Regions from separate parts of the Clostridiisalibacter paucivorans DSM 22131 genome, predicted to be linked through region 1. Evidence: riboswitches for the same ligand, from Rfam matches in the RefSeq annotation. Region 1 holds a riboswitch; each other region holds the start of a gene.
The links. Region 1 has a riboswitch for glycine ahead of Q326_RS0106860 (alanine/glycine:cation symporter family protein). Riboswitches for the same ligand answer to the same signal wherever they lie in the genome.
Positions count from the first base shown of each region.

Region 2: it holds a riboswitch for glycine, as region 1 does, so the genes downstream of both, Q326_RS0107440 (GrdX family protein) here and Q326_RS0106860 (alanine/glycine:cation symporter family protein) in region 1, are expected to answer to the same signal.
Region 3: it holds a riboswitch for glycine, as region 1 does, so the genes downstream of both, gcvT (glycine cleavage system aminomethyltransferase GcvT) here and Q326_RS0106860 (alanine/glycine:cation symporter family protein) in region 1, are expected to answer to the same signal.

Region 1 is NZ_JHVL01000014.1:48,079-58,402, reverse strand. Features, by position in the region: gene Q326_RS16910 (glycosyl hydrolase family 18 protein) at 1-1,181, opposite strand, end outside; gene Q326_RS0106885 (GerAB/ArcD/ProY family transporter) at 1,211-2,314, opposite strand; gene Q326_RS0106880 (hypothetical protein) at 2,350-2,568, opposite strand; gene Q326_RS0106875 (Ger(x)C family spore germination protein) at 2,571-3,728, opposite strand; gene Q326_RS0106870 (spore germination protein) at 3,718-5,244, opposite strand; gene Q326_RS0106865 (BaiN/RdsA family NAD(P)/FAD-dependent oxidoreductase) at 5,440-6,657, opposite strand; gene Q326_RS0106860 (alanine/glycine:cation symporter family protein) at 6,720-8,060, opposite strand; glycine riboswitch at 8,195-8,274, opposite strand; glycine riboswitch at 8,277-8,361, opposite strand; gene Q326_RS0106855 (Na+/H+ antiporter NhaC family protein) at 8,510-10,234, opposite strand.
Region 2 is NZ_JHVL01000018.1:29,133-39,456, reverse strand. Features, by position in the region: gene grdB (glycine reductase complex selenoprotein B) at 1-573, opposite strand, end outside; gene grdA (glycine/sarcosine/betaine reductase complex selenoprotein A) at 618-1,094, opposite strand; gene Q326_RS0107455 (glycine/sarcosine/betaine reductase component B subunit) at 1,124-2,410, opposite strand; gene trxA (thioredoxin TrxA) at 2,453-2,773, opposite strand; gene trxB (thioredoxin-disulfide reductase) at 2,831-3,778, opposite strand; gene Q326_RS0107440 (GrdX family protein) at 3,838-4,197, opposite strand; glycine riboswitch at 4,370-4,472, opposite strand; gene Q326_RS0107435 (DUF362 domain-containing protein) at 4,614-5,723, opposite strand; gene Q326_RS0107430 (Na/Pi cotransporter family protein) at 5,910-7,511, opposite strand; gene trmL (tRNA (uridine(34)/cytosine(34)/5-carboxymethylaminomethyluridine(34)-2'-O)-methyltransferase TrmL) at 7,650-8,120, opposite strand; gene Q326_RS0107415 (Cof-type HAD-IIB family hydrolase) at 8,290-9,108, opposite strand; gene proB (glutamate 5-kinase) at 9,293-10,084, shown strand; gene Q326_RS0107405 (glutamate-5-semialdehyde dehydrogenase) at 10,100-10,324, shown strand, end outside.
Region 3 is NZ_JHVL01000010.1:2,124-12,447, reverse strand. Features, by position in the region: gene Q326_RS0105845 (ABC transporter permease) at 106-942, shown strand; gene Q326_RS0105840 (ABC transporter permease) at 954-2,201, shown strand; gene Q326_RS0105830 (hypothetical protein) at 2,426-2,884, shown strand; gene Q326_RS16835 (YczE/YyaS/YitT family protein) at 2,935-3,612, opposite strand; gene lplA (lipoate--protein ligase) at 3,729-4,709, opposite strand; glycine riboswitch at 5,011-5,106, shown strand; gene gcvT (glycine cleavage system aminomethyltransferase GcvT) at 5,177-6,280, shown strand; gene gcvH (glycine cleavage system protein GcvH) at 6,296-6,679, shown strand; gene gcvPA (aminomethyl-transferring glycine dehydrogenase subunit GcvPA) at 6,681-8,027, shown strand; gene gcvPB (aminomethyl-transferring glycine dehydrogenase subunit GcvPB) at 8,024-9,478, shown strand; gene lpdA (dihydrolipoyl dehydrogenase) at 9,499-10,324, shown strand, end outside.

The DNA of each region.
Region 1 (10,324 bases):
TAGAATTTTGACCAATTTAAGCTACTAGAAGGTATAGTAAAGTCCATGGACACAACTAAGTTTTGTTTTTTGAGGGCCTTTGTCAACTTGTCCACAAATTGAGTGAGCCTGTCCTTATCTTCATAATATACATTTTCAAAATCTAGATTTATGCCATCTATATTATACATGCTGGTATATACTAATATCTGATTTATAACATTATTTTGTGCCTCTTCACTAGAAAGCACCTTTTTTGTCAAGTCCTTGTCAAAACTATTGTCCATAAGGGCCCATACTTTATATCCCTTATCATGGGCATCCATTATATAATTATAATCCACTTTATTTTCTATAGTTCCTTTATCATCTATTATGGAAAACCACGTTGGAGACACTACATCTAATCCTTCTATAGCATCTTCTTCAGATATATCAGGAGTATATCTATATACATATTCCCATGCAAAGTTAATCTTTCCTGTTGGATTCCAATCTTCTCTTACAGTATTTAGCCTTACATCTAAATCCATATCTAATTTTTCTACATCTAAATCTCTAGATTTCACATACCCTATATAGCCTTCTTCAGTCCTTACTTTAGACCATTTATTTTCCTGTTCAAATACCTTTACTTTGTCACCACTTCTAAGCTTGTCTAATTTAAAGCTAAAAGAAGATTTTTCAGGTCTTAAGTACGTTTTTCTATCAATTGTTCCAATCAATTCTTTTTCTTTAACTTTATCTATAATTACAATATTATTTTTTTCAATATATGTAATCTCTATATTGAATATTTTTTCATATCCTGATAACTCTACATAATAATTATCTGAAAGATTTCTTACAAGCATAGTTAAGTTAACTCCATTATCTAATCTTTCAGTTAATTCTTCTGTTTCCAATTCAAATTGGGGCTCTTCTATGTTCAAATATAACAATCTTTTCTGTTCGTCAAATCTAATATCTTCGTGTATATATTTTTTGAAAATATCTAATGGTATAAAAATTTTCTCTCCATCAATTATAGGGTAGACATCCGTATGTATAAATTCGTCTTCCATTACTATATTAGTTTCCCCTGGTGAATAAGCCATTGCTACATTTTGTGGCTCTACTGGCATAAAAAATAAAAAACCCATTGTTGCTAATGTTGTCATGATAATTATTGATATTCCTAGTAAAAATATTTTTCTCAACAATAAAATCCCTCCCTTTTACACTAATTATATCAGTTTCTGTCTTTTTTGGAAGAAGAAAAAAATCCCTTCTTTATTTCCGCAATAATTAAAATAATCATTGGTAATACTATCTGAAATGGAATAGCATAATATTTATAAATATTTGATGACCAAAAAAACATTTCCATGACATCATCATATATAAAGCATGATAAATTCATTGTTATTAATGCTACTGGAGGAATTAATAATTTGAAGTCAGCAAAATTAAATAAGTTTGCTATGCCTATACTTGCTCCATATATACATATGCTTATCTTAATTAATCCTGAAAATAAAAATATAACAGATATTAATACTTCAATTCTTTGAATAAAGTCTCCTACCTTTATTAAACTAACAGCCGAATACGATGGAAAATACAATGCACTGTCAGTTTCTACTCCAAGGACAAGGATATTTCTTGTATATACTATCAATATAAGTAATCCTGATATCACTATGCCATATCTATATACCTTAAATACATCATCAGTATTTTTTAAAGAACTTAAAATCATTGTAAATACAATAGTTTCTGCAAATGGAAATGTAAATATAGAAAAACTACCATCTATTACTGGTTTAATCCCTTCATATAATATTGGCTTCAAATTATTGATATCCATTTTAGGTGTAGACAATGTAATTAGAGATATAATTATAAATACCACAATGGGAAGAATTAAAAGAGACCACCTTCCTAATACCTCTATACCCTTTCTTGTAAACCAAATACTGGTAATGCCCATAGTCATAACGAGAACAAACTGGGGAGTCTCTATTAAAGATACTATATGAATAAATTCAGAAAAATTCCTGAAAACCAAAGCTCCTAAATGAATAACATAAAAAATATAGAATATGGAAATTATTTTACCTAATATACTTCCAAACAAAATTTCTACTATAGAATACAAATTTTTTCCAGGGAAAAGATGTAAAATTCTTGCATATACTGAAGTTATAATCAAAGCTCCCAACATAGCCAATATAACAGCTATCCATATATCCTGTTTAGCTTTTCCCCCTACACCTAAAACTAATGTGCTTCCAATTATAAACAAAATCATAATTGCTATACCTTGCTTACTAGCAATATTTTCTTTATTCATGTATCTCCCACTTTCCTATAACAAAATCAATATTTCTATATATTAAAAATAGAAATAACTATTTTCTTTATTGGTTCTACAGGACTAGGTATCTTTATTCCTATACTTATCAATACTCTAATTACATATGATACTGTCAACATCAAAGTATATACTGAAAATAACTTATATTTGCCAGATCTATAAATAGGTATTAAATCTACAAATACAAAAAAGATATAAATAGATGAACACATAATAAGCATTAATATCATAATTAATCACCTACTTCTATAACCTTTGGAGAAAGTCCACTGTTTTTTATATCCATGGATACACTCACTTTAGTATCTACTGTCCTAAATAGTTCATCCCACTCACTACCTATTTCCTTCCACAAATTAGGCATTTCTTCTTTAATAGTCTTTCCAAACCCAAAAATATCTGCATTATACTCCATTTGAACTTTTCTTATTAATTCTTCTATTTTTTTCTTTTGTACCCTCTGTACACCATTCTTTATAGTTTCTAAACCATCTTTATGGACATAATTTCTATCTGTCCCTTGCTCCCCAACAGCTACTTTTGTATTTATATTTATATTCATAATTAAATTATTATCTTTATACTGGGGCTCCATTTTAGTTTTATTTTCTAATATTTCTAATGTAATTTTATCCGTATTAACTTTGGAAGGGTATTTATATATAATCAATCCACTGTTTATTTTATCTATTATAAACAAATAGGATTTTGTCTCTTCACCATCTAAAAAATCTACTAATTTATCCCTTTTAAAAACTGCTGTGCCTGATAAACTTGATGTCCTTTGACCTTCATTAGTTACAACTGATATGCTGGGTAGTACTGCTGAGATACCTTCACCAGATAGGGCGTTAATAAAATCACTTACATCTACATCTGGAGATTTTCCTAAGCTTTTTTGACCTTTAAACACTTCTTCAATTTCAAAGGTTCTTATCTCTGTAGTTACACTTTGCTGTGAAAGTAGCTCTCTAGCAGTCTCTTCTTTGGAAACTAGAATATTTAATGAAAGTCTAATCTCTGCATCCCTATTTATCAAATCAATTACTTGTGTTATGTCCTCTTTTGCAATGTCTTTACTCACTATAACAGCTTTAGTATGGGCCCAATATAATTTTTTTGCTGAAATTTTAATTATATTTCTTATTGCATCAAATACAGATTCTCCTTCCATTCGTATCTTTTTCGACTTTACTTTTACCTCTCCGCCATCGGTTTCCAAATCTACTATTTCTGCTGTTATTAAATAATTATCATTTTTCCCTTTATCTATTGCCATACCTCCGACAATTGCAAGCTTATCCATTTCTCTATAACTCCAGCAGCCATTTAATATGAATATATTTAATATGCAAAATATGCAAAGTATCATCACCTTCTTATTTATCATAGCCTTTCCCCCCATTATTTTGCCTTTTGAAATTCCTATCTGCTATAAGCTTTGGTCTATATTCCATATACCATCTGGGCATTCTTATGGCTGTATCCTTCAATTCACTAATCTTTAACGTACTTATATATGACATATAAGGTATCCCAAAGGAATAAATACTGCATAGATGAATTAATAATCCTGCAACTCCAAAAATGAAACCATATAAACCTAAAAATGATGATAACAATAAAAATATTACCCTTAATAAAACCACAGCTCCTTTAATCTTTGGAATCATAAGCCCCGTTATCCCTGCAAACGCTACAATTATTACCATAGGTGCACTGACAAATCTAGCCTCTACAGCTGCTTGCCCTAATACCAATGCCCCAACTATACTAAGGGCCTGACCTATAAATGTGGGCATACGAATCCCTGTTTCCCTTAATGCTTCAAATACAAGTAATAAAGCAAACACCTCCAGTATTGTAGGAAATGGTATCCCTTGTCTCGAAGCAGAAACAGTCAATATCAAAGAGGTAGGTATCATCTCTTGATGAAAAGTTATTAATGACGTGTATATAGCTGGCACACTAATTGTAAGAATAAATGATAATATCCTTAACAACCTGTTAATTGATGAAAAATAGAAATTGGTATAATAATCATCTTGAGATTGAAAATATTCTAAAAAAATATATGGCAATGTCAACGCTACTGGAGTACCATCCAACAATAATGCAATACGCCCTTCCAATATTTTACCTGCAACAACATCGGGTCGTTCAGTATCTCCTATAGTTCTAAATGGAGAGAAAGGTGCATCTTTTATCAATTCTTCAATATATCCTGAATCCAATAAGCCATCTATTTCGAGCTTATCAAGTCTTTTATTTAATTCCTTTAATATTTTTTCATTAACTATTCCCTCAATATAACATATACAACATTCAGTTTTTGTTCTTAATCCAAGGGTTCTAAACCTAAACTTCAAATCAGGTGTCTTTATTCTTCTTCTTATCATAGTTAAATTTTTGATTATAGATTCTGTAAAACCTTCCCTTGGTCCCCTCAAAGACTTTTCTACTTCAGACTCTTGTATATCTCTACTTTCCCATCCCATAGTTTCTATTATTAATGCCTCTTGTACACCTTCATATAAAAGTACTGTATTTCCACTAATTATTGAATTAACCACTTTATCTATGTATTTAGTCTTTTTTATGTTGTCTGAAGTGATTACATGATTTTCCATGCTTTCTATTGTATTTTTTTCTTTTCCTAATATTGAATTTCTTAAAATAGGCCTTATTATACTTTCATGTATCATATCCTTATCTACCATCCCTTTAATAAATACGATACAATATTTTAATTTTTTGTCAGTCTTGTTTCCAAAATGTCTAAAGATTATGGTATCATCATGATTAAATATATCTTTAAGTATTTGTATATTCATTTCAATAGATTTAAACAAAGAATATTTGTCTAAATTGTATTTGTCAAACTCTGTTTTCTTTCGATTAAACATTATATCCACCCTTTATAAATATTCATTTTATATAAGTATTTGTATAATCTACATAAACCATGCATTTTTTTAATTTCAAAAGACATAAAAAAGTTAGTAGTTAATAGTTAATGATGAAATCCATAGGATTTCCACCATCAACTAATAGCTACTAACTACGAACTACTAACTGTATTTATACCTTCGTCATTAAGCTTATATTGTATTTCCAGCAACAAATGCTGTAGAAAATGCTGCTTGAATATTATATCCTCCAGTATCTCCATCTATATCTATAACTTCTCCTACAAAATATAATCCATCTACTATTTTGGACTCCATAGTCTTGGTATTTATTTCCCTAATTGAAACTCCTCCTTTTGTAACCATTGCCATATTAAATTCTCCTAATCTCTCCACAGTCATAGGATATTCTGTAAGCATCATCACTAATCTATTTCTGAGCTTTTTATTCAAATTGGCGCAGGTTATTTTTTCATCTATACCAATAATTTTAAGAATCTCATCTATGAACCTTTTAGGTATAGAATAGTTTTTCAGTAAAGTCTTTATAAGAAGTTTACCATTAGATTGAATATCTTTTATAAATTCCTTTCTAAATCCTTCTATGTTTTTTTGACCAATAAAATTTATCTTTATTACATCATTGGGATTTACATATCTAGAAAAATTTAATATCCCTGGTCCTGATATATGCTTATGGGTTAGCAATATATCTCCCATTGTTTCCTTAATCTTTTTATTATTTCGCCACAAATATATAGGTATATCTTCAAAGGATATCCCTGACAAATCTCCAAAGGGATAATCTTTAATATATAAAGGCGTCAATGCCGGCAGAGGTTCCTCTATCCTATGTCCAAGTTTAGATGCAAGTGTATATCCATCTCCTGTAGAACCAGTATAAGAATATGAATTACCCCCAGTAGCAATTACTAAATTGGAAGATTTATATTTTTTCCCCTTGCTTTTTACATTAAATATTTTGTCTTCTTCATTATATGATATATCTGTTACACAAAAATTATAATTAATTTCTACACCCCTTTTATTGCACTCTTTAATCAAGATATCCAAAACATCCGATGCTTTAAGGGTATTGGGAAATACTTTTCCCTCATCATTAGATATAAATTCAAGTTTTCTTTTTCTAAAAAAATCTAATAAATCATTATTATTAAATCTATACAATGCATTTTTTAAAAATCTTCCATGTTCACCATAATGTTTTACAAAATCTTCTACGTTCCCCTCATGGGTTATATTACACTGTCCTGCCCCTGAAAGCAAAAGCTTCTTTCCTGCAACATTATTCTTTTCTAACACAATAACTCTGTTACTATCATCACAATTTATCGCTGTAAAAAGTCCTGCTGGTCCTGATCCAATAATTATCACATCATAATATTTCACAATATTCCTCCCTATTTGACCTTTGCAAAATTTTTTACATTCATTATAACACTTTTTTAAAACTATAGCCTAGAAAAATATGACTTTGTCTCAGCCAAAATCACTGACTTTAGTCCTATAAGTCCTATAAGATTAGGTATAGCCATGAGCCCATTTACTATATCAGCTATAGTCCATATAAGATTGAGCTTAAGAAATGGTCCCAATCCTATGAGAACAATAAAAATTAATTTGTAAAATTTTATTCCCTTGACTCCCACTAAGTATTCAGTACATCTTTCTCCATAATAGTTCCATCCTATAATCGTGGTAAAGGCAAAGAATATTAATCCTATAGTAATTATATACTCCCCTATTTGTGGGTTAAAAAATCCACTTCTAAATGCTTGATTAGTCATGGAAGCCCCTGCATATTCAGAGTTCCACATTCCTGTTAATACTAAAGTTAATCCTGTCATTGTGCATATTACTATAGTGTCAAAAAATGTTCCTGTCATAGATATAAGCCCTTGTCTTACACATGAATTAGTCTTAGCAGCAGCCGCTGCTATAGGAGCCGAGCCCAGTCCTGATTCATTGGAAAAAACACCTCTAGATATCCCTGCTTGAACAGCTTTCATTGCTGCTGCACCTGCAAAACCACCTACTGCTGATGTTTTAGTAAATGCACCCCTGATTATTAATGAAATTGTACTAGGTATAAGTTCAATATTAGACAGTAAGATTGACAATACTCCAAATACATAGAGAACAGCCATAAAAGGCACTATAAGCTGGGCAACTTTAGATATACTCTTTATTCCTCCTAATGTTACCAATGCTACTAATAAAACCAATATACTACCTGTCAACCATTTTGGAATACTAAATGCTATTTCCATAGAACTTGTAATTGCCTCTACTTGTGGAAATGTTCCTATACCAAAGAAAGCCACACCAATTCCAAACAAAGCAAATGCCTTAGCTAAAAAGCTATTATTTAATCCCCTTTCAATATAATACATTGGGCCACCAGACATCTGACCATTTTCATCTACAACTCGATATTTAACTGCCAATAAACCCTCTGCATATTTTGTAGCCATGCCAAAAAATGCTGCTACTATCATCCAAAATAATGCTCCAGGTCCTCCTAATTTCACCGCTGTAGCAACCCCAACTATATTTCCTGTACCTATAGTTGAGGAGAGAGCAGTACATAGAGATGCAAAGCTAGATATATCTCCCTGATTATCCTCATCATTCTTTTGAAAAATATACTTTAATGCCCTTGGTAAATGTATAACCTGTATAAAGCCTAATTTAAAACTTAAATAAATCCCTGTTCCAACTAATAAAATCAATAATGGTGGTCCCCATACAATAGAATCAATTTTTTCAAATACCCTTACTAATGTTGTCATTTTTGCCTCCTAATTTTGATTTTAGTAGGAATTTCATACAGTTCATTTGAAAATTACTTAAACTCTCAAAAATACAAAAAGAGGTCATATTTATAATGACCTCTAGATAGAATTTCTATTCTGTATTTGAAATTCCCCTGTCCTTTTTACCTGAAAGTTTCATTGGCCATAGCCAACTTGCTCCTTCGGTGCTCTAATAGAGTCTCTCCAGAGGTTCGTCCAATAACGGTCCTATCCAAGAATGGATACCTGAAAGATTCACTTCTTCGGTGGATTCACTATCCTCTCCCGCTATTTTCATCCGAATCTTATTAAATTTTAAATAACCATAAAAAGATTTTATAAAATGTAATCCCTAAAGTCAATATAATCATATTTATTCAGAATATTTTATACTTTACGCGAATAGAAAAAGACCAAAATAAAATAGCCTTTGGTCTTTTTCACTACTACTTACTCATAGATTTTTGTAATTGGTCTTCCTTTACAGACTTACCAAAGAAGTTCACAACTGCAAATATCATAACTAAATCTATTAATAATACTATATAAACTGGTACTCCCAGTCCAACTGGTATATATCCAAATACTATTGATATAGTAGCAACAGTTATGGCATAAAACAACTGAGTCTTAATATGATCTATATGGTCACAGGCAGCTCCCATAGATGACAATATAGTTGTATCTGAAATGGGTGAACAGTGATCTCCAAATATTGCACCAGTTAAAACTGCCCCTGCATTCATAATAATATAACTTTGCTCTGGCACTATGGCAAAGGCTAAAGGTATAGTAATAGGCATTAATATTCCCATGGTTCCATAGGATGTACCTGTAGCGAAGGATATTATAGATCCCAAGACAAATATAATCGATGGAAGCAAAAATGCTGGTATCGTATCTGACAATATAGATACCATAAATTTAGCAGTACCCAATTCTTTAATTACTCCAGATATTGACCATGCCAATAATAATATTACACCTGTAATCACTAAAGATTTCATACCATTTATCCAAGTATCGATTCCATCTCCTATAGAAAATAATTTTTGTTTAACTCCCATTATTAATGCCACTATACTGGCCAATAGTGCTGCCTGAAATAATACTACACTAGCATCAGATGCACCAAATGTTTCCCTTATTGCCTCAATAGATAGTGGTGCATTATTAATTATTTCCATCATCTCAGGGTTGTCTGATAACGCAGTATATCCATTATAATAAAATCCTAAGAATGCTGATATTATCAGTATTCCTATGGGAATAATTGCATTCCAAACACTAAGCTTAATCCCTTCTATAGGTTCTATCCCTGTTGTTTCCTTAGAAACCATAGGATTAGAACCCTCCCTAAGAACTTCTCCAGTAGTCCTCGCTCTTTTTTCTACCTTGTACATAGGCCCAAACTCTTTTAATAATACTGCTGTAGTAACTATAAATACTAATATCAAAATATTATAAAATCTAAAGGGTATAGTTGACATAAATACACCATAGGGATTTACACTTTGACCTATTGAATCATACGCATCCTTTATTAGGCCTATTTCATATCCTACCCATGTAGATATAAGGGCAATCCCTGCAATAGGTGCTGCTGTAGCATCAATTATAAACGCCAGTTTTTCCCTTGAAATTTTAAGTTTATCAGTCACAGGTCTCATTATTGGCCCAACTATTAGAGAATTAGCATAATCATCAAAGAATACAAATAACCCTAAAACCCATGTAATAAGTTGTGCACTAGTGGGAGACTTTGCCTTTTTTGATAGAGATTCTGCAACTGCTTTAGCTCCTCCCATCTTAGTAACCAATCCTATTAGTCCTCCTATAGTAAGACATTGAAGAATTATTCCAGCATTCCATTTGTCTGCTAATGAGTTTAATACTTGGTCAATTATGCTTAGTCCTCCATAAAAAACAGCTCCAAATACTCCATGATCATTTAGCCCCAATAAAAATGTGCCTGAAAATACACCAATAAATAAAGATAATACCACATTTTTAGTTGCAAAAGCCAATATAATTGCCACCAATGGTGGAAGCAATGTAAGAAAACCAAACTTTTCTGCATTGGCCTGAGCAACCTCTGGGTCAACGGCAAATACAGTTCCTGTAATAAACATACATATTATGATAGTTATCACAGTAATACTTTTTTTCATCTTTTTTCCTCCTCTTTTTCTATTTACTATATCCTATTCATTTTTTTGTAGAAGCATTCTGTGATAGATTCCTTTATAGTTTTAAAAATA
Region 2 (10,324 bases), on a different contig from region 1:
AGCCCTTTGAGAGCCTCTATTTTGGGCAAAATAATTTCTTCTTATACCTCTAGAAATATATCCTTCTTCTTTAGGGGTTAATATTTTTTCATTTTTTACAATTTTCATTCCCAATTTAACCATGTTTTTAACTGCTTTTCTCATACCCGCAGCATTATTCTTAGTTTCTACAATGTATACCTTCTTTTTAAACATGTCTGCTCCTGGATTTTCAGGAAACATTCCCGTTATTACAGGTATATTCAACTGAGATTGAACCTCTTCTGATATTGCACCACAAGCAATACCATATCTTCCCGCATTAAATGCAGGTCCTGCTATAAAAAAGTCTGGCTGATATTTTTTTACCATCTCTATTATTTTTTCTTTAGCTTCATCCATATTTTCATTAAAATATGAATCTCCACATATTACAGTAGCTACTATATCTCCATTATCTCCTAACCTCTTATTAAATTCCATTCCTGGTCCTACAAAACCTTCTCTTATTTCTGGCCCTATATCCGCCTTTTCTTCACCACCAATACCTGCAAAAAATTGGTTGATATAGTGCACAACTCTAATTTTATCCATCATTTCCCTCCCCTCTATATTGTAGGGAACTACTTTAACATATACTAATCATTAAATTTGCAAAACTCATCCCTAATATCAGTCATTTCTTCTATTATTTCATCTACTTCCAACACCATTTCCATCATACCTATTTGTTCATCATATACCTCTGAATCTACCTCATCTTTAAATTGAGGCTCTACTGCATGATATACTCTAAGTCCTAACTGGACTCCTGCCAATGGACCTGCAAAAGTAGGGTCTCCTGCTGTAACTGTTTCCGCCGCTAATCCTGCAGCTTCAGCTTCAGCTGCGCCTAAAACTACTACTACATTTTCAGCGCCATGCTTCTCTGTCATTTCTTTTACCCTTCTTTGATTTTCAAGATCCATTGCCCCTGCAGCAGTTCAGACAAAACACTCTGTAGAAGAAAATACTACATCTGCTTCAGTAGATTTTAAGCACTCTTCTATGGCAGGACCCGGTATACCATCTCTATCGCCTATGATAATTACCTTTTTGTTATCATACAATCCCATTATTACACTTCCTTTCTTATTTTTATTTTCTAATAACTCTTAGCTGATAATTTATTGAATCCCAGTTCATTAGTTGCTCCAGTTATAGCTTGAAGCTCAACTACTATGGAACCATTATCTTTTAAACTTCCCTCAAATCCCCCTGCAATCCTATCTACATAATCTATATGGCCAATTATCTTTTCCATTGGAGGAAGTTCTATAGTTTCATTGGCATTTCCCCCAGTAACAACTGCATCGGCCTTTGAATCTGCATCAGCCAATGACTGGGAACCTCCATCTCTTCCAGCATACTCATCAGTTACTATAACTGTCTTTATACCTTTTTCTTCTATTTTTTTGCAATTCATTATTAAATCTGTATCTGGATTTCCAAATCCCTCTTGAGATATAATAACTCCATCTACTCCTAAATATTCAGCTAATCTAGCTGTCCAATTAGATGATCTCTCCTTATCTGCCAAATATACATTTTCATTTGTTATAATAGCCCCTACAAAGTTCAATTCTTTTCCATGCTTTTTATATAAATCATGGACTATAGGATTATTTAAATGATGATATGTTGTGTTCTTATCACAAGCAGATACACAATTTCCACTAATTATTGCACCATCCATAATCTCAGTAGGTGATATTATAGTTGGCACTATATTTTTCACATCTACTCCATATACATATGTGTCATGTAATAACCCTTGACTTTGGAGCATTAATACATATGCAACTTTGGGAAGCTCAGGATATTTAGATATTGAATCTAAAAGTGACAAAGATTCATAGGTTAATACCTCATCAGCATCCACATCTTTGGCAAACTGTGCTAAATATCTTGATGCTTTCAGCCCTGCCATTCTTACTATTTTTTCATGTTCATGCTGCTTTATTCCTTCTTTAGGTTGACAAACCAATACAACATTATTTAATTTAGAAAAAGGTGTATAGTCTGCACCTGTCCCTGCCATATCTATAATTCCTTCTTGAAATCCTACTATCTTACCAGTAGTTACAACAGCTGCTCCCTTTAAAACATTGGTTCTTCCACTGCCTACAGTATCCACCTTTGATAGTATGCCAGGAAATATCCCCCCTGGGCCATTGACCTTTACCCTAGGTTCAATTACATCTTTAACAGGTGTAATTCTTACACTTTCCCCTGGTCTTGCCAAATGAATTTCTACATTTGCAACATTGTCATCTTCCATAATAAGTTCCTGCAATTCATTTTTATTTACATAAAGCACACCTTCTTTTACCTCGGTACTTTCTGCAAACTGGACATCCTTTATGAAAATATTTCCAATTTCAAGACCCATATTAATTCACCTCCCCTAATTATTTAAAAATTTATATTGATTTTATTGAGCATACTTTTTGATCATACTTTCAATATTTTCAGCTGTAGCATCATCTTTAGTCAATTCATCTATTTTTTCTCCATTATTATAAATAGCTATAGTTGGCAATCCCAATACCTTTTGTTTTATAGCTAATCTTCTAGCAGCTGATGTATCTAATTTGCAAAATTTCAATTTGCTGTCATACTTTTGTGCCAATTCTTCAACATGGGGCATCAATGCCTTACATGGTTCACAACTTTTTCCCCAAAAATCTACCAATACATAACCCTCAGCGTTTAACACTTCTTCCTCAAAAGTCTTTTTATCTACTTCTATCATTTTAAAACCTCCCTTTTTATTTTATTAAATTTTGTAATCTATACTTACTAAATCATACTATTCCTCAAAATTATCTTCTATATATTTTTCAGCTTGGGTTGCAGCTATAGCTCCATCTGCACATGCAGTAACCACTTGTCTTAAAGATTTAACTCTACAATCTCCTACCGCAAAAACTCCATCTATATTTGTATGCATATTTTCATCAGTTATTATATACCCTCTATCATCCATATTTATAACATCTTTAAATAAATCTGTTTGGGGAATATATCCTATAAATACAAATATTCCAAAAGTCCCATCTTCTTCATTTGCTCTAACAACTACATTCTCCCCTGTTTTCTTATTTTTAAGTATCATTTCTTCAACAATACCTTCACCTTTTATTTCCTCTACTATTGTATCCCACATAAAATCAATTTTTTCATTCTTAAATGCCTTCTCTTGAATAGATTTTGCCGCCCTCAATTTATCTCTTCTATGAACTATAGTTACCTTTCTAGCAAATTTTGATATATATATAGCCTCTTCAACTGCAGAATCTCCTCCCCCTATTACATATACATCAAATCCTTCAAAAAATGGTGCATCACATGTGGCACAATATGAGATACCCTTTCCTGCAAACTCTTTTTCTCCAGATATCCCCATAGGACGTGGTTTTGCTCCTGATGATATTATTATAGATTTGCATTTATATTCACCTTTTTGTCCTTTGATTATTTTAATCTTATTATCTAAATTTACTGATATAACAGTATCTATTACTTGCTTTACACCAAAACCCTCAGCTTGCTCTACCATTCTATCTACCAAAGCTGGTCCTGTAGCATCCTTCATTGCCCCTGGATAATTTTCTACATCCTCTGTAGTTACTATCTGTCCACCAGCTCTTTCTTTTTCTATTAATAATGTATCTAATCTAGACCTACCAGCATAAATTCCAGCACTAAGACCACCGGGTCCTCCTCCTATTATTATCAAATCATAAATTTTTTCCATGATATCATCTCCTCTATATTTTTATTTCTTAAAAATCTTTATACCCTCTTCCACTCTTTTTAAAATTTTTCCGATATTATAGTATAGTCAATAAATTTAAAATCCTCTAAAATTTCATCAGAGTAGCACTTTATTTCAGAATTTTTTAAAAATTTAGATGCTACACTAATACTATTTTCTATTACTTTTAAGCCATTTATATCTAGCTTTCCCTTATCTTTTGAAATAATTATAGTCTTATAGGGATTTTCATTGGGTTTTACACTACTAAACAATGGATGAGATATTAATTTATGACCTTGATGAACTCTATCTCTAGCTAAAATTAATATATCCATTATATTTACATCATAGTACAATATTTCTCCATTGACATAATCCATATTCCTTATCAATGGATTATTAGTTATTATAATCATAATTTATCACAACCTAATTTTTTTATGAAAATGATTTCTTTTAACGGTAAATAAAAAAACAGAGAAACAAGCACTAGAATTCCAGTGCCTTATCTCTGTTTTAAACCTGAGAGTTTCTTCTTTAATAAAACCTCAAGAATTGCCCCTTCGGTGCTTTCGCTCTTCAGAGTACTGTCCAAATACGGTCCTTTTGCCTGAGAGTATCATCACAGGTCGGCAATACCTCTGATTTACTCCTTCGGCGCCAAAACTTTGAACTCTCCCGCATTTTTCCTCCAGTTATAATTTATTCAATTTATGTATAATTCTTTAGTACTATTATAATATAGAGTGTGCTATTATACAATAAATCTATAATTGTTTTTTATTAAATTTTTTTATTATTTATATAACAAAAATAACCTACATTAACAAAATTACAACTCTATTAACTCATATTCCCTAGATCCCATTCCTATGCTTTCAGCATATTCTAAAACCGTTCTTCCATTTTCTCCTGAAGGTAATCCTCCAAATTTATCTTCTCCTGCTCCATGATTGCATTTCAAATTACTATTACTATGGCCAATTTGTGCATCTATAAGGTCTAAACTTGCCTGATCTATTGCTACAGGATCATAAGATGCCAAAATTCCTACATCATTAATTATAGGCTCATCACTCCATGGTACACAATCACATAATGGTGTTACATTCATAACAAAATTAAAGTATACTACCTTATTTTTTTTATTCTTTATGGCACCATAGGCAAATTCAGCCATTTTCTCTAAAAATACAACTCTATCTGTCTTCCACTGTACTTTTATAGCCCTTTTAGGACAGACAGTAACACATTCTCCACACCCTATACATATTTCAGGACTTATCTCTGCCTTTCTTTGGTCCAATGTTATTGCATCTACAGGACAGTTTTGGACACAAGCACTACATCCTACACATTTCTGTTGATTAACCTTTGGCTTTGCATCTGAATGTTGCATCTGTTTTCCTGCCGCACTAGCACAGCCCATAGCCAAATTCTTTATAGTCCCTCCAAATCCTGCCAACTCATGACCTTTTACATGGCTCAATACTATCATAGAGTTGGCATTATATATCTCTCCTGCAATCTTAACTTCATCAAAGTGCTTTAAATTTACATTTACACCTATAGAATTTTTACTATATAATCCATCGGCTATAATTATGGGAGCATTTACCACTGGATATGCAAATCCATTTTCTATAGCAGTCTGAATATGGCTTATGCTATTGGTTCTACTTCCAGTATACAATGTATTTGTGTCAGTCAAAAATGGCTGTCCTCCTACTTCCTTAACCTTACCTACTATCTGTCTTACAAATATAGGGTTTAAAAAAGTATTCATCCCTTTTTCTCCAAAATGTAATTTTATAGCAGTCATATCATTGTCTTCTAAAATCTTATATGCTTCTACCTTGTCAAAAAGCCTTTTAATCTTATTGGGAATATTATTCTTTTTACTCCCTGTCTTAAAATCAGTAAAAAATACTTTGCTTGCCATTCTATAATTCCCCCTTTTATATTAAATATTATACTAAAAAAATAGATATAAAATAAGGGAGAAAATCATTAGAATTACATTGCTATTTGCAACTCTATTTTCTCCCGACTCTACAATCTTAAAAATATTAAAATTCTTAAGGCTTATATAGTAGATTAACAATAAGACTATGTTTATTATAATAATCTACTTTAGCGCATCAAGTATGGTTAGTGCTATATTAGACGAATGGTCTGCTATTCGTTCAAGGTTACTTATAATATCTAAAAATATTACCCCTGATGTGGGCTCACATGACATAATATTTAATCTCTCTATATGATTAGATCTATATTTCTTTTCTAACAAATCAATTTCTTCTTCATATCTGATAACATCTCTGGCTATATCTCCATTGGCACTTTTAAATGCCACCATAGATGCCTTAAAGGCATGTTCCACATTTTCGAACATATTTTCTAATTCTTCTATAGCATCTTCAGAAAAATCTGAATTATCATCTATACTGTATTGGGCCAATTCAGCTATATTATCTGCATGGTCTCCTATTCTCTCTAAGTCATTTATAGTATTAAACAAGGTCTTAACTGTTTCATTCTGTCCCTTAGTCAATGGTGCATTAGAGAGCTCAATTAAGTACTTAGTAATATCCTTCTCTAGTCTATTTATATTTTTTTCCCTTTCAAAAACCTGTTTAATTAAATTTTCATCCTTTTTCAAAAATGCATCCCTCGATATTTCAAAGGAAGATTGTACTATCTTTCCCATCCTCAATACTTCTTTAGAGGCTTGACCTACTGCTATTGATGGTGTTTCAATTATCCTTGAATCTAGATATTTTAATCCTTGAGGTTCTGGCTCATCTCCTGGTACAAGTCTCTTTGCAGCCATTACTATAAAACCTGCAAATGGAAATTGTATAGCAACATTAGATATGTTAAAGAATGTATGTGCATTTGCTATCTGCCTCTGAATATCATTAGGACTTAACCGCTGCACAAGGGATTGTATTGGGTACCTCAATATAAACATAAATATAGCAGTTCCTATAAGATTAAATAATAAGTGCATTATAGCTGCCCTTTTGGCAGTTGTACTTGCCCCAATACTAGACAATAAAGCAGTTACACATGTCCCAATATTATCTCCAAACAATATTGGAAGGGCCATATCTATTGTTATAAAACCTTCACTGGCTAATGCCAATAAAAGAGCCATGGAAGCACTACTACTTTGTACTGCAGCAGTAATACCAAATCCTACTAAAATCCCTACAAAAGGATTTTTAAGACTAATCATAATATCCCTAAATACTGGAGAAGTTCTTAAAGGTTTTAACGCCCCTGACATAAAACTCATACCTATAAATAATATACCAAAACCTATTAATATTTCAGCCATTTCTTTGTGTTTCTTTTTTGAAGAAAATAACCATATAGCCACACCTATTGCGATTACCAGTGGTGCAATATCTGTTAATTTAAATGCAATAAGCTGTGCTGTAACAGTAGTTCCTATATTAGCTCCCATTATAACCCCTATAGCTTGGGATAACTGCATCAATCCTGCATTAACAAAGCCCACTACCATAACTGTGGTGGCACTACTACTTTGAATAATCATAGTGACAACAGTACCAACTAATACTCCCATAAACCTATTATTAGTTAGAATTTCTATAAGTCTTTTTAATCTTTCACCAGCAACTTTTTGGAGACTCATCCCCATAAGATTCATTCCATAAAGAAATAAACCTAGACCACCTACTACACCAAAAGCTATGTCCATTACAAATCCTCCCATGTTTTCTTGTTTTAAAAAACACATACCAAAATGCGCACAATAAATATAATATAATAATTTTTATATACTTTTGTTAAATCCATGTTAAATAGTTCATATATATTTAATATTTTTTTGGTGTCCTCATACAAGGTTTGGAAACTTTATTTGTCTCAATGCTTCATATATAATTATCCCTGCTGAAGTAGCCAGATTTAATGATCTAGCATCTTTGTTTTCTATCATAGGTATTCTCATACACCTTTCCTCGTTGGCATTTAAAATTTCCATAGGTATACCTGCTGTTTCTTTTCCAAACACTAAATATGCATCATCGAAAAAATCCATGCTTGTATAAAAATTCCCTCCTTTCGTTGTAGCATAAAAAAATTTTTCTTCCCCTACTTTATTTAATAATTGCTCAAAATTATCATAATAATTTATATCTAATAAATGCCAATAGTCAAGCCCTGCTCTTTTTAAATACTTATCATCTACAGAAAAACCCAAAGGCTTTACCAAATGTAAAGATGTACCTGTTGCTGCACAAGTCCTTGCTATATTCCCTGTGTTCTGAGGTATCTCTGGCTCAATTAAAACTACATTAAGTGACATAATAACATCTCCTACCCTTCATCGAATATTTCTAATAAAATTTCCTAAGACAGTGAAAAACCATGGAATCTTTCAAAATACAAATTCTCATATTTTCTCCATGGATTTTAAAATTTCTATATTTTCTCTAAAAATACTTTCAAAAAAATTATACCATATTTTTTGTTTTCTAAAATATCTTTTCAATTATTTTTGCAACTCCATCATTATCATTTGTATCAGTAATTATATCTGCAAAATCCTTAACCATTTTTTCTCCATTACCCATAGCTACACTCATGCCTGCAAACTTTAACATAGATAAATCATTCTCGTTATCTCCTATAGCCACTACTTCCTCAGGTTTTATACTATATAAATTACATAACTCCTTTAATGCATTACCTTTAGATACGCCTTTGTTCATTATATCAAGACTGCCTCTCCAAGAACTTACTATTTCTATGTCTTGATTAATAGAAAGTTGTCTTCTCACATCCTCTAATTTATATTCCTCTTTATCCATTGTAACTATTTTATAGACATCTAATTCTTTATTTTCTAAAATTTCCTCAATTTTATCTATAACCTTTATTTTTATTTTATCCTCTTTAGGTTGTTTTTTATTCCAATTATAGTACTTTAATGCATTATATTTTAATTCTTTGGCATAAAAGGTATCACTATCATAAAAGTGATAATACATATTTTCTTCTTCAAAACAATCTAATATTTGTTTTAAATCCTCATAATCAACTGGATTTTCGTATAATATCTTTCCATCCTCATGGGATTTTATATATGCACCATTACACGCTATAATGGGAGTTTTAATTCCCAGTATTTTACTATAGTGTAATGCAGATGTAAAGATTCTTCCTGTTGATATTACCACATCTACATCTTTCTTAGATAATTCCTTCAATACAGTCTTATTCCTTTCAGATATTTCATTGCTACTACTAAGTAGTGTTCCATCCATATCAATGGCGACCATTTTATAATTCAATTAAATACACCTCATTTTTTTCTAATATATCCTACTGTATTATACCTTAATACTAATTGAAATTGAATACAAGATTTATTTATGATATAATCCTTTTAAAATTACAATATTAATATATTTTAATAAAATGGAGGGAAATGCTGAAAATCAGTTATTTATTATGACTAATTCTAGAAAAAAATATTTGAAAAATATAAAAAAAATAGTAGTAAAAGTTGGAACTTCTACTATAACACATCCTACAGGACTTTTAGATTTAAATCGTATGGAAAGTATAGTACGCCAATTGGTCAATATTCATAATCAAGATATACAAATTGTACTGGTCAGTTCTGGTGCCATAGGTGCTGGAATGGGAAAATTAGGATTGAAAAAAAGACCTAAAACCATACCTGAAAAACAGTCTATAGCAGCTGTAGGACAGGGGATACTTTTGCATATGTATGAAAAACTCTTTTCAGAATATGGTAAAACTATAGCTCAAATCTTACTGACAAAGGACGATATAGATCATCAAACTCGTTTTTTTAATGCTCGAAATACATGCTTAACCTTAATTGATAAGCATGTTATTCCCATCGTAAATGAAAATGATGCAGTGGCTGTAGATGAAATCAAAGTAGGAGATAACGACACTTTATCAGCATTAGTAGCTAAATTGATTGGAGCTGATTTACTAATAATTTTATCTGATATAGATGGTCTATATGACTGCAATCCTAAAGAGTATGATGAGGCTTGCCTTATTCACTATGTAGATAGAATAACTCCTCAATTAGAGGCTATGGCTGGTAATCCTGGTAGTATTTTGGGTACAGGTGGTATGGTTACCAAAATCAATGCAGCAAAAATAGCTACATCTGCTGGTGCTTCTATGATAATTGCCAACGGTTCCATTTATAATGTGATCAATTCTATATTAGAAGGCGAAGAAATAGGAACTTTATTTGACGCAGATTGTAAGATTTTAAAATAAAGAAGGAGGGTTTCTGTGGACATTAAAAATTATGTATTAGAAAAGGCTAAGAAAGCTAAAAAGGCATCAAGAATACTTGCCACTATGGATACCAATACAAAAAATAAGGCCCTTTTAAAGATGTCCGATGCACTTATTAGAAAAATGGATTTCATTTTAGAAGCAAATAGCAAAGACATAGAGGCTGGTAGACATAAAGGATTATCTAAATCTCTAATTGACAGATTGCTTCTTACAGAA
Region 3 (10,324 bases), on a different contig from region 1:
ATGCATCCTACTGCCACTTATTGGAAGTGTTAGGGCAATAAAACGTAGTTTTAGTATAACGATTATAAATACACTTAAAAAATCAAATATGAAGGTATGAATTCTATGAAAATAAAAAATATATATAAATTATCAATGCATAATGTTGCAAGAAACAAAATAAGGACAATCATTTATATTTTATTTATAACTTTATGTATAGTAATGCTTTTTATCACCTCGGCAATTGCATATATTTCTCATATATCAATTGATGAGAATATTAATAGTCAATTGAGATATAGGCAATTTATTGTACATGTTAATTCAAATCATAAAACATCAGAGAAAATTGATTATATGAGTATATTTAACAATATATCTGAAATTTCTGATGCCATAATCAATCAATCTTCTTCAAAAAATAATGTAACAATAACTATTGATGACTATAAAAATATGGATAGTGTAGTTAAACAACTTAAAGAGAAAGACTATTTTACAATTATTTTCAATTCTGATGATATTATAAATATTCCTGTAATTAAAACTATTAAATACGGGAGTTTAATTATGTTTATTGTTATTATTATTCTTAATTTTATAGTATTATGTATTGTTTTATCTAATTCAATAAATGAAAGAATTAATGATTTAGCAATATTTAAAGCATTTGGGTATAGTAATAAAACTTTGTTTAAGATTATTTTAGTAGAGTCTTATATATTTGGGTTTATAAGTTTTGTATTTGCAAGCATTATAAGTAATTTTAGTATATATACTATAATAAATCCTGTAATTAATGCTAAATTTAAGGATATTTTGATAGGTACAAAAATCGTAATAAATCCTAGTATGTATTTGTTAATATTTGTAACTTTATTAATACTTATATTTATTTCATCTCTTAACATGGTGAAGAAAATAAAAAAGATATCGCCAATACTATTATTAAGAAACTAAAGGAGATACATATGAAAAGTAGATACTATTTTAAGATTGCATATACAAATTTATTAAAAAGAAAACGTATAAGATTTGATATATTTTTATTTTGGATTTCTTTTATGATTTTATTTATAGCTAATTGTTTATTGGTATCATTTTATCAATACACGGATAAACATGTTTTTAATACATTTGGTTATAGGACTTTAAATATTAAATTATCTAAAGATGATTTCAAAACAAAGCAGAAAATAAAGAATTTATTGATTAATAATAATGATGTTATAGATATATATGAAGATAGTGGGAATCAAGGTGGGACGGTTATTAATCCTAGAGATTTATTTCATAATGAAGCACATCTTTCAATAGCATTAGGTCATAAAGGTATCGAAAGATTAATAGTAAGCGGTAAACATTTTGAAGAAAATGATACTAAAGTGGGGATTATTCCTAAATATTTTTATCCAGATGACATAGATACTAGTAAATTAAAACAACAAGCAATTAAATATTTAAATGGTGATAATTTTATTGGTAAAACAATAACGATAAGATATTTTGCACATGATTTTTTACAAGATATAGAACCAAAGCCTATTAAATCTTTTTATTATACTTTTGAGGTAGTTGGAACATATGATAATTTAGTAAACGGAGAGGGTCCAAATCATATATATATACCCAAAGATGATATTAGATTAGTTAATAATAATATAGATATGTATAGCATTGGTATTGGAGAAAATGAAATTAAAACTATGAAAGTTATAATAAAAGATTCGTCTAAAATAGACGATTTAAAATTGTATTTAGATAAAAATATGATTGATACAGAACGTCAAGTTTATTTAGACAAATCATATTTTATTATAAAATATATGCTTAGGATAATTTCACTTATAGGTTTAATTTTTTGTTTCTTTTCCTTATTGAGTATATATTTATCCACATATAATAGTGTTATAAATAGAAAGAAAGAAATTGGTACTTTAAAATCATTGGGATATAGCAGTAAAATTATTTCAAAAATTATTATGTTAGAATCAATGGTTATTGGATGGATAGGTTATTTTTCAAGTTTAATAATATTTATTATTATTTTGATGATATGTAATTATTATATTTCTAAGAATCTGTCCATATATTATAATAGTTTTCAACTTTCTTTTAATATAAGTATCTTTTTTTTAATATTTATTGGAGGCACTATTATGTCTATTGTTAGTAGCATGAAAGCTAAAAATAGTGTAGAAAAAATAAGCACATTATAAAAAAGTAGGTAATTTCATGAAAATAAGTCATACTAAATGTATTTTGATAACAATTATGCATAAAAAATTGAAAATATTATTAGTATTTTTAATCTCAGCCTATATATTGTTGTATTTGTCCATATACTTATTTGGTGAACAATTGGTATTACAAAAAATTGGAATAAAAAGAGACCAAATACTTTATAAATATGGATATAATGGTGAAATAAAGAATAAAATTGATGATGGTTATTATATATATAAAAGACTCTAATATGGGAATAGTTTCTATTGGATATAGGCAACCTAATATATTGATTCCACCATTTTTTCAGATTTTTTCTCACCACATTATTAAATTAGAAACATTTGATAATACAAACAATACTATAAAAGTAAAATCATTAAAAAGAAATAACAAAAATATTTTAAATAAAGAAAATTATGTACATAAAACTGTAGATTTTAGTAAAGGATTATATTTTTCTGGAACTATATCCTCACAAAGTTATACCAAACAAGGATATTCGTATATATATGTTGGTATTTTTAGAAAACAGTGTAATTACAATAATGTTGAGTATGATTTTACATATAATTTAGATCATATAATACAGGAGGGGGTTCTCTTTTTTACTTATAGTGATAAAGAAATTGATTTTAATGATTTATCTATAGTTAGTAATATAAATCCAATGTAATAATTACACCATGGTTTTGTTTTTGAACATGAGTAACCAATAACCATATCTTAATTACTAGCTGTACTATCATCAACAAAAAGGATTTTATATTGTTCCTTTAAATTAAGCTGTTTATTACTATTGGCATCAAATTTACCTATTTTGAATATAGTTTGAAGTATTGTACCAAATGAAATAGCTATAAGTACAGTTCCTATTCCTAAAGGTCCTCCCAGTATATAACCTATAATAAGGACTGATATTTCAATAACAGTTTTTATCAATGATACAGATTTATTCAATTTTTGAACCAAACCTATCATGAGTCCATCTCTAGGACCGGCACCTAGATTGCTACTAAGATAAAAAAATACACCTGCACTAAAGACTATCATCCCCAAGTATATTAGTATTAATTTTGATATTATAACACTGGGAGTAGATAAAATACCACTTTTATTTATAAGGTCTATAAAGAATCCTATAAAATACATATTTAATATAGTGGCTATACCTGGCAGTATTCCTAAAGGAATACTTACGCCTATGACCAATAATCCTGTTAACTGAGATGCCTGTCCAAAGGTAAGTCCTGTTTGAGTTGAAAGTCCTTTATGAAAAATATCCCATGGACTTATACCTAAATCTGCGTGAAGCATCATAGATATACCCAATGCACATAAGAAAAACCCAAAAAATAATCTAGGTAGATTTTTTAACATCTTATTTAGTTCTTGTTTATTCATAAAAAGACTCCCCCTTGTCAAAAAAATACTTCGATTCCCTAAAAGATATTATTATAAATATAATATAATAAAAATAGGAATAAAAACAAGAGTTTTCTAAAAATTAAAACTTATAACTAAAACATACCTGAAATTAAATTGTCTAAATCTATATTTGCAAAGTATTCTTGGGTATTTATAGATGATAAAACTTTTTTTATTTTATCAAAATCATGGTCAACGCCTATTAATTTGTTTTCTATATGAGAAATGTCTTTTTTACCGAAAAAATCACCAAAGAATTTTATGTTTTGAATTTTACCTTTTTTTACATCGATGTGAAATTCCACAGTCCCTCCAGGGAATTTTTTTTCGTTGAAAAAGGAATACTTAGGTGAACTACCATAATTCCAATCCCATGTTTCATATTTTGTTTTTACCAATTGGTCTATATTGTTCAAATCTTTTTCAGTAAATGTATATATCTTTTCGCTACTATATTTATCCGATACATAATCCATAATTTTCTTTTTAAAAGTTTCGAGGGAGATGGGTTTAGATAGATAAGATTCTATATTTGTCACTCTACTGGCCACTGACTTTACTCCCTTACCTTGAAATTTAGTATTTTTAGGTTTCAATGCCCCAGTTAAATCTGCCATATTAGAAGAAAATAATAATGTACCATGATGAAGCACCCTATCTTTATAAATATATTGGGCATTTCCCGATATCTTTTTATAATCTATAGTGATATCGTTTCGACCACTAAATTTGGCATCTATAGATAGAGTTTTCAATACTTCGATAATAGGTGTAGCGAATTTTTTGAAATCATTAAAATCATTGGAACCCTCATTCATTATAAATGTAAAGTTCAAATTACCTAAATCGTGAAAGACAGCTCCTCCACCAGAAAGTCTTCTAACTACTGGAATATTATGCTTTTTTACAAAATCAGTATTGATTTCAGAAATAGTATTTTGATTTTTTCCCACTACAATACAGTTTTTATTTCGCCAAAGCATAAAACAATCTTCGTCAAAGTTTTTAAGCACATATTCTTCGGCCGCAAGATTAAAATATGGATTAGTGTTTTCAGTATCTATAATAATCATTTAAATATCCCCCTTAGGATTCTATTTAATAATATTGTAAATTAATATAGTATAATATACAACCTAAAAAATATAAGTATATATTATGTGTTTAATGTTATATCTTCGTTAATATATAAATAATTATTGAAAATGAAATTATAATATATTATACTTTATTTTAAATAGTATATATTTTAAAAAAAATCAAATAATGTTCAGATGAAGGTTACGAGAGATATCTTGTAGTGAGATAGCCGAAGAAGCAATATGGGTATATGCCAACACACCATAGAAACTTTCAGGCAAACAGATCGTTTCCTGATGAACCTCTGAAAAGTCCGTAAATCGGCACCGAAGGAGCAATACACTTTTTGGTATTGTAGAAACTCTCAGGTAAAGAAACAGGGGAATATGAAGGCAGCCAGTATAGTCATGCCATCATATTCCCTTTTTGATTATAAATTTAAATTATGAGGAGGGTGGTTATGGATAATTTGAAAAAGACAGCTTTATTTGAAGTCTATGATGACTTTGGAGCAAAAGTTGTGGATTATTCAGGTTGGGCATTACCAGTAGAATTTGAGGGTATAATACCTGAACATGAATCAGTAAGAAAAGATGCAGGTATATTTGATGTTTCTCATATGGGAGAAATAGAGGTGAAGGGAGAAAAGTCAGAGGATTTTATTCAGTATATAGCAACCAATGATATATCTAAACTTAAGGATAATCAAGTAATGTATAGTTTTATGTGTTATCCCGATGGAGGTATTGTAGATGATTTACTGATTTATAAATTTAGTAGTAAACATTTTTTGTTAGTGGTCAATGCTAGCAATACAGAGAAGGATTATCAGTGGTTGGTGGAAAACAATATTTATGATGTAGATATTGACAATACATCATCTCAATATGCTCAATTTGCGGTTCAAGGGCCAAAGGCTCAAAAGATACTTCAAAGGATGACTGATTATGATTTAAGTAGTATAAAATTCTTTTTTAGTAAAAAAGATATATATATAGATGGAGTAAATGTGCTAATATCTAGGACTGGATATACAGGTGAAGATGGATTTGAGATATATCTTTCTCCAAACGATGCTCCAAAGTTATGGAAAAGTATTTTATCCCAAGGTAAAGTAGATGGAATTAAACCTATAGGATTAGGGGCTAGAGATACGTTGAGATTTGAAGCATCTTTACCTCTATATGGAAATGAGATATCTAAAGAGATAACGCCTTTAGAGGCAGGGTTTGGATTCTTTGTGAAATTAGGTAAAGAAAATTTTATAGGTAAAGATAAATTAGTTAAAGAAAAGGCAGAGGGAAGCAACAGGAAACTTATTGGATTTGAAATGTTAGATAGGGGTATTCCTAGACATGGATATCCAGTAATTTATAAAGATGAAGAGATTGGAGTAGTGACAACAGGATATTATTCACCAACTTTAAAGAAAAATATAGGTTTAGCGTTAATTAAGAGCAATACTGTAAATATGGATGGTGAAATCCAGATAGCTATAAGAAAGAAAACAAAAAGGGCTAAAGTTATAAGTAAAAAATTCTATACAAAGAATTATAAAAAATAAGGGAGGAAATTAAATATGAAAACTTTAAAGGATTTATATTATTCAAAAGATCATGAATGGGTTAAAGTAGAAGGGGATAAGGCATATATAGGAATTACAGATTTTGCACAAAATGCATTGGGGGATATTGTTTATGTTGAATTGCCTGAGGTTGAAGATGAATTTGAATTGGGAGATGCCTTTGGAGTAGTAGAATCAGTAAAGGCTGCGTCAGATATAAATATGCCCATAGATGGTAAAATAATTGAGGTTAATGATGATCTAGAGGATGAGCCAGAGTTGGTAAATACAGAACCCTATGAAAACTGGATTGTATCTATTGAGATATTGGATGATACTCAAATAGATGAATTGTTGAGTGCAGAGGAATATGAAAAATTCTGTGAAGAGGAGGCGTAATATGTTTCCTTATATACCCAATGGAAGAGAAGATATAAAAGAGATGTTATCTCAATTAGGATTAACATCTTTAGACGAGCTTTTTAGTGATATACCCGATAATGTAAGATTGAATAAAAAATTAGATATAGATGGTCCATTATCTGAAATGGAACTTTCTACATTGATGGAGGAATTGAGTAAGAAAAACAAAACTATAAAGGATTTGACTTGCTTTTTAGGGGCAGGAGCATATGATCATTATATTCCATCAGTAGTAAATCATGTGATATCTAGATCAGAGTTTTACACTTCCTATACCCCATATCAAGCGGAAATAAGTCAAGGGACACTGCAGACTATATTTGAATATCAAACTCTTATTTGTAATTTGACAGATATGGATGTGGCAAATGCATCCATATATGATGGGGCTACAGCATTGGCTGAATCGATGATGATGGCTGTGGGTAAGACTAGAAGAAAGGATGTAATTGTATCTAAGACTGTACACCCTGAATACAGAAGGGTGTTAAAGACATATGCTAGATTTCAAGGTATAAATATAGTAGAAGTAGATATGGTAGATGGAGAGACAGATAGAGAAATACTTGAGTCTAAAATGTCTAAGGATATAGCAGCAGTTATAGTACAATACCCTAACTTTTTTGGTGTAATTGAAGAGATTAAAGAGATCGAAAAAATAGCCCATAGCGATAAAAAGACCTTATTTATTATGACAGTAGACCCTATTGCATTGGGACTATTGGAATCTCCAGGTAATTTAGGTGCTGATATAGTAGTGGGAGAGGGACAGTCATTAGGAAATCCATTAAACTTTGGGGGACCTTATTTAGGATTTATGGCTGTTAAAAAGGCACTTATGAGAAAGATGCCTGGTAGAATAGTTGGTCAGACAGAAGATGTCGATGGAAAAAGGTCCTTTGTACTTACGTTACAGGCTAGAGAACAGCATATAAGAAGGGAAAAGGCCACATCTAATATATGCTCTAATCAAGCATTAAATGCATTGGCGGCAGCTGTATATATGACAGTTTTAGGCAAAGAAGGTATTAGGGAAGTGGCAGAGATGTCATTTCAAAAGGCCCATTATGCCCATGAACTCATAACAAGGAGTGGTAAGTATAGGGATGCATTTAATAAGCCATTTTTTAAAGAGTTTAGCATAGCAGCAAATGTGGATGCAGAAACTATCAATGAAAAATTATATCAAAAAGATATATTAGGTGGATATCTATTGGAGAAGGATTATCCTCAACAGAAAGATACAATTTTATACTGTGTTACAGAAAAGAGAACTAAGAAGGAGATAGATACATTAGTTGAGGTTTTGGAGGGGATAAAATGAAAGAATATAATAACCTAATATTTGAATTATCTAAAAAGGGCAGGAGGGCATATTCATTACCTGAAAATGATGTGGAGAATAAAGATATAAAAGATTTTATTCCCAATGACTATATAAGGAAGTCACCAGCGGAATTGCCGGAGGTAAGTGAAGTCGATGTAATAAGGCATTTTACTCTATTATCTAATAAAAATTTTGGAGTGGATACAGGATTTTATCCATTGGGGTCATGTACGATGAAATATAATCCCAAAAGAAACGAAGAAATGGCTAAATTAGAAGGTTTTGTCTATACTCATCCATATCAGTCTGAGAAATCAGTACAAGGAAATATGGAACTTATGCATAAATTAGATAAGAATTTATGTGAGCTTACAGGTATGGATAGATTTACATTACAGCCTGCAGCGGGTGCCCATGGAGAGTTGACAGGGCTTATGCTGATAAAGGCATACCATGACTATAATGAAGATAAGAATAAAACCAAGATAATAATACCAGATTCAGCCCATGGAACTAACCCTGCCAGTGCCATTGTAGCAGGATTTGATATAGTTGAAGTCAAATCTGATGAGAGGGGACTCGTAGATATAGATGCATTGCGTGAGATTGCTGATAAAGATATTGCAGGATTAATGTTGACCAATCCCAATACATTGGGATTGTTTGAAGAAGATATATTAGAGATTACAAAGATCATCCATGATGTAGGAGGATTAGTGTATTATGATGGAGCAAATATGAATGCAATAATGGGGGCAGCTAGACCTGGAGATATGGGATTTGATGTGGTTCATTTAAATATTCATAAAACCCTTTCTACTCCCCACGGAGGAGGAGGACCTGGTAGTGGACCTGTAGGTGTGAAGGAAAAGTTAGAAAAGTTTCTTCCTGTTCCAGCGGTAGATTACGATGGAAAAGTTTATAAATTTGATTATGATAGGCCCCATTCAATTGGCAAGGTTAAAGAATATTATGGGAATTTTGGAGTGTTGGTAAGGGCCCTTTCATATATGTTAACTATGGGAGGAGAAGGTTTGAAAAGGGCTAGTGAAATAGCTGTATTAAATGCCAACTATTTAAAAGAAAAACTAAAGAGTCATTATAACCTACCATTTGATAGACTATGCAAACATGAGTTTGTACTGTCAGGAGTGAAGGGAGGAGAACTTAATGTATCTACACTAGATGTTGCAAAGAGGCTTTTAGATTATGGATATCATCCACCAACTATATATTTTCCATTGATTGTAAGTGAAGCCCTTATGATAGAACCTACTGAGACGGAAAGCGTGGAAACATTGGATAAATTTATAGATGCCATGATAAAGATTGCTGATGAATCAAAGGAAAATCCAGAAATATTGAAATCTGCTCCTCAAACTACTCCAGTAAAAAGGGTAAATGAAGTAAAGGCAGCGAGAAAACCTATACTAAAATGGCAAGGTTAATAACAAAGGTAGGTGTGAGAATGGATAAAAGGATATTAATTATAGGAGGAGGCCCTGGCGGATATGTTGCCGCTATCAGGGCCTCTCAACTGGGTGCAAAGGTAACATTGGTAGAAAAACAGGACTTAGGTGGGACTTGTTTAAATAGAGGATGTATACCTACAAAGGCATTATATAAAAGTGCAGAAGTAATAAATATGATAAATAATAGTAAAGATTTTGGAATAATGGTAGACTATTACAATATAGATGTAAATATGTTACAAAAAAGAAAATCGGATGTTGTAGACAAATTAGTGGGTGGAATAAAAGTTCTTCTCAAATCAAATGGTGTAGATATCATTAAAGGCAATGCTACGATTAAAGACGAATACAATGTATCAGTAGTAAAAGAAGATGGGAAAGTTATAAATATAAATACTGACTATATGATTATAGCCACAGGTTCACAACCTTTTGTACCACCCATTAAAGGGATAGAGAGTAATGGGGTTTTGACTAGTAGTGAATTGTTAGAGTTTGAAGAAATTCCTGAATCTTTAACAGTAATTGGTGGTGGAGTTATAGGATTAGAATTTGCAGGTATATTTAATGCTATGGGTACTAAAGTAACTATAGTGGAGTCTTTACCAAATATATTGAATAATTTTGATAAGGATATATACAAGAGACTGGCTAGTTATCTTAAAAGAAGAGGTATAAAGATATTAACTAATACTACTGTAGAAGAGATAGCGTCTGTAGAATATGGATTGAATTTAACGGTGTCAGGCAAAAAGGGAGAAAGGATATTGAAATCTGAAAAGGCCCTTATATCTACAGGAAGAAGACCCTTTATAGAAGGTT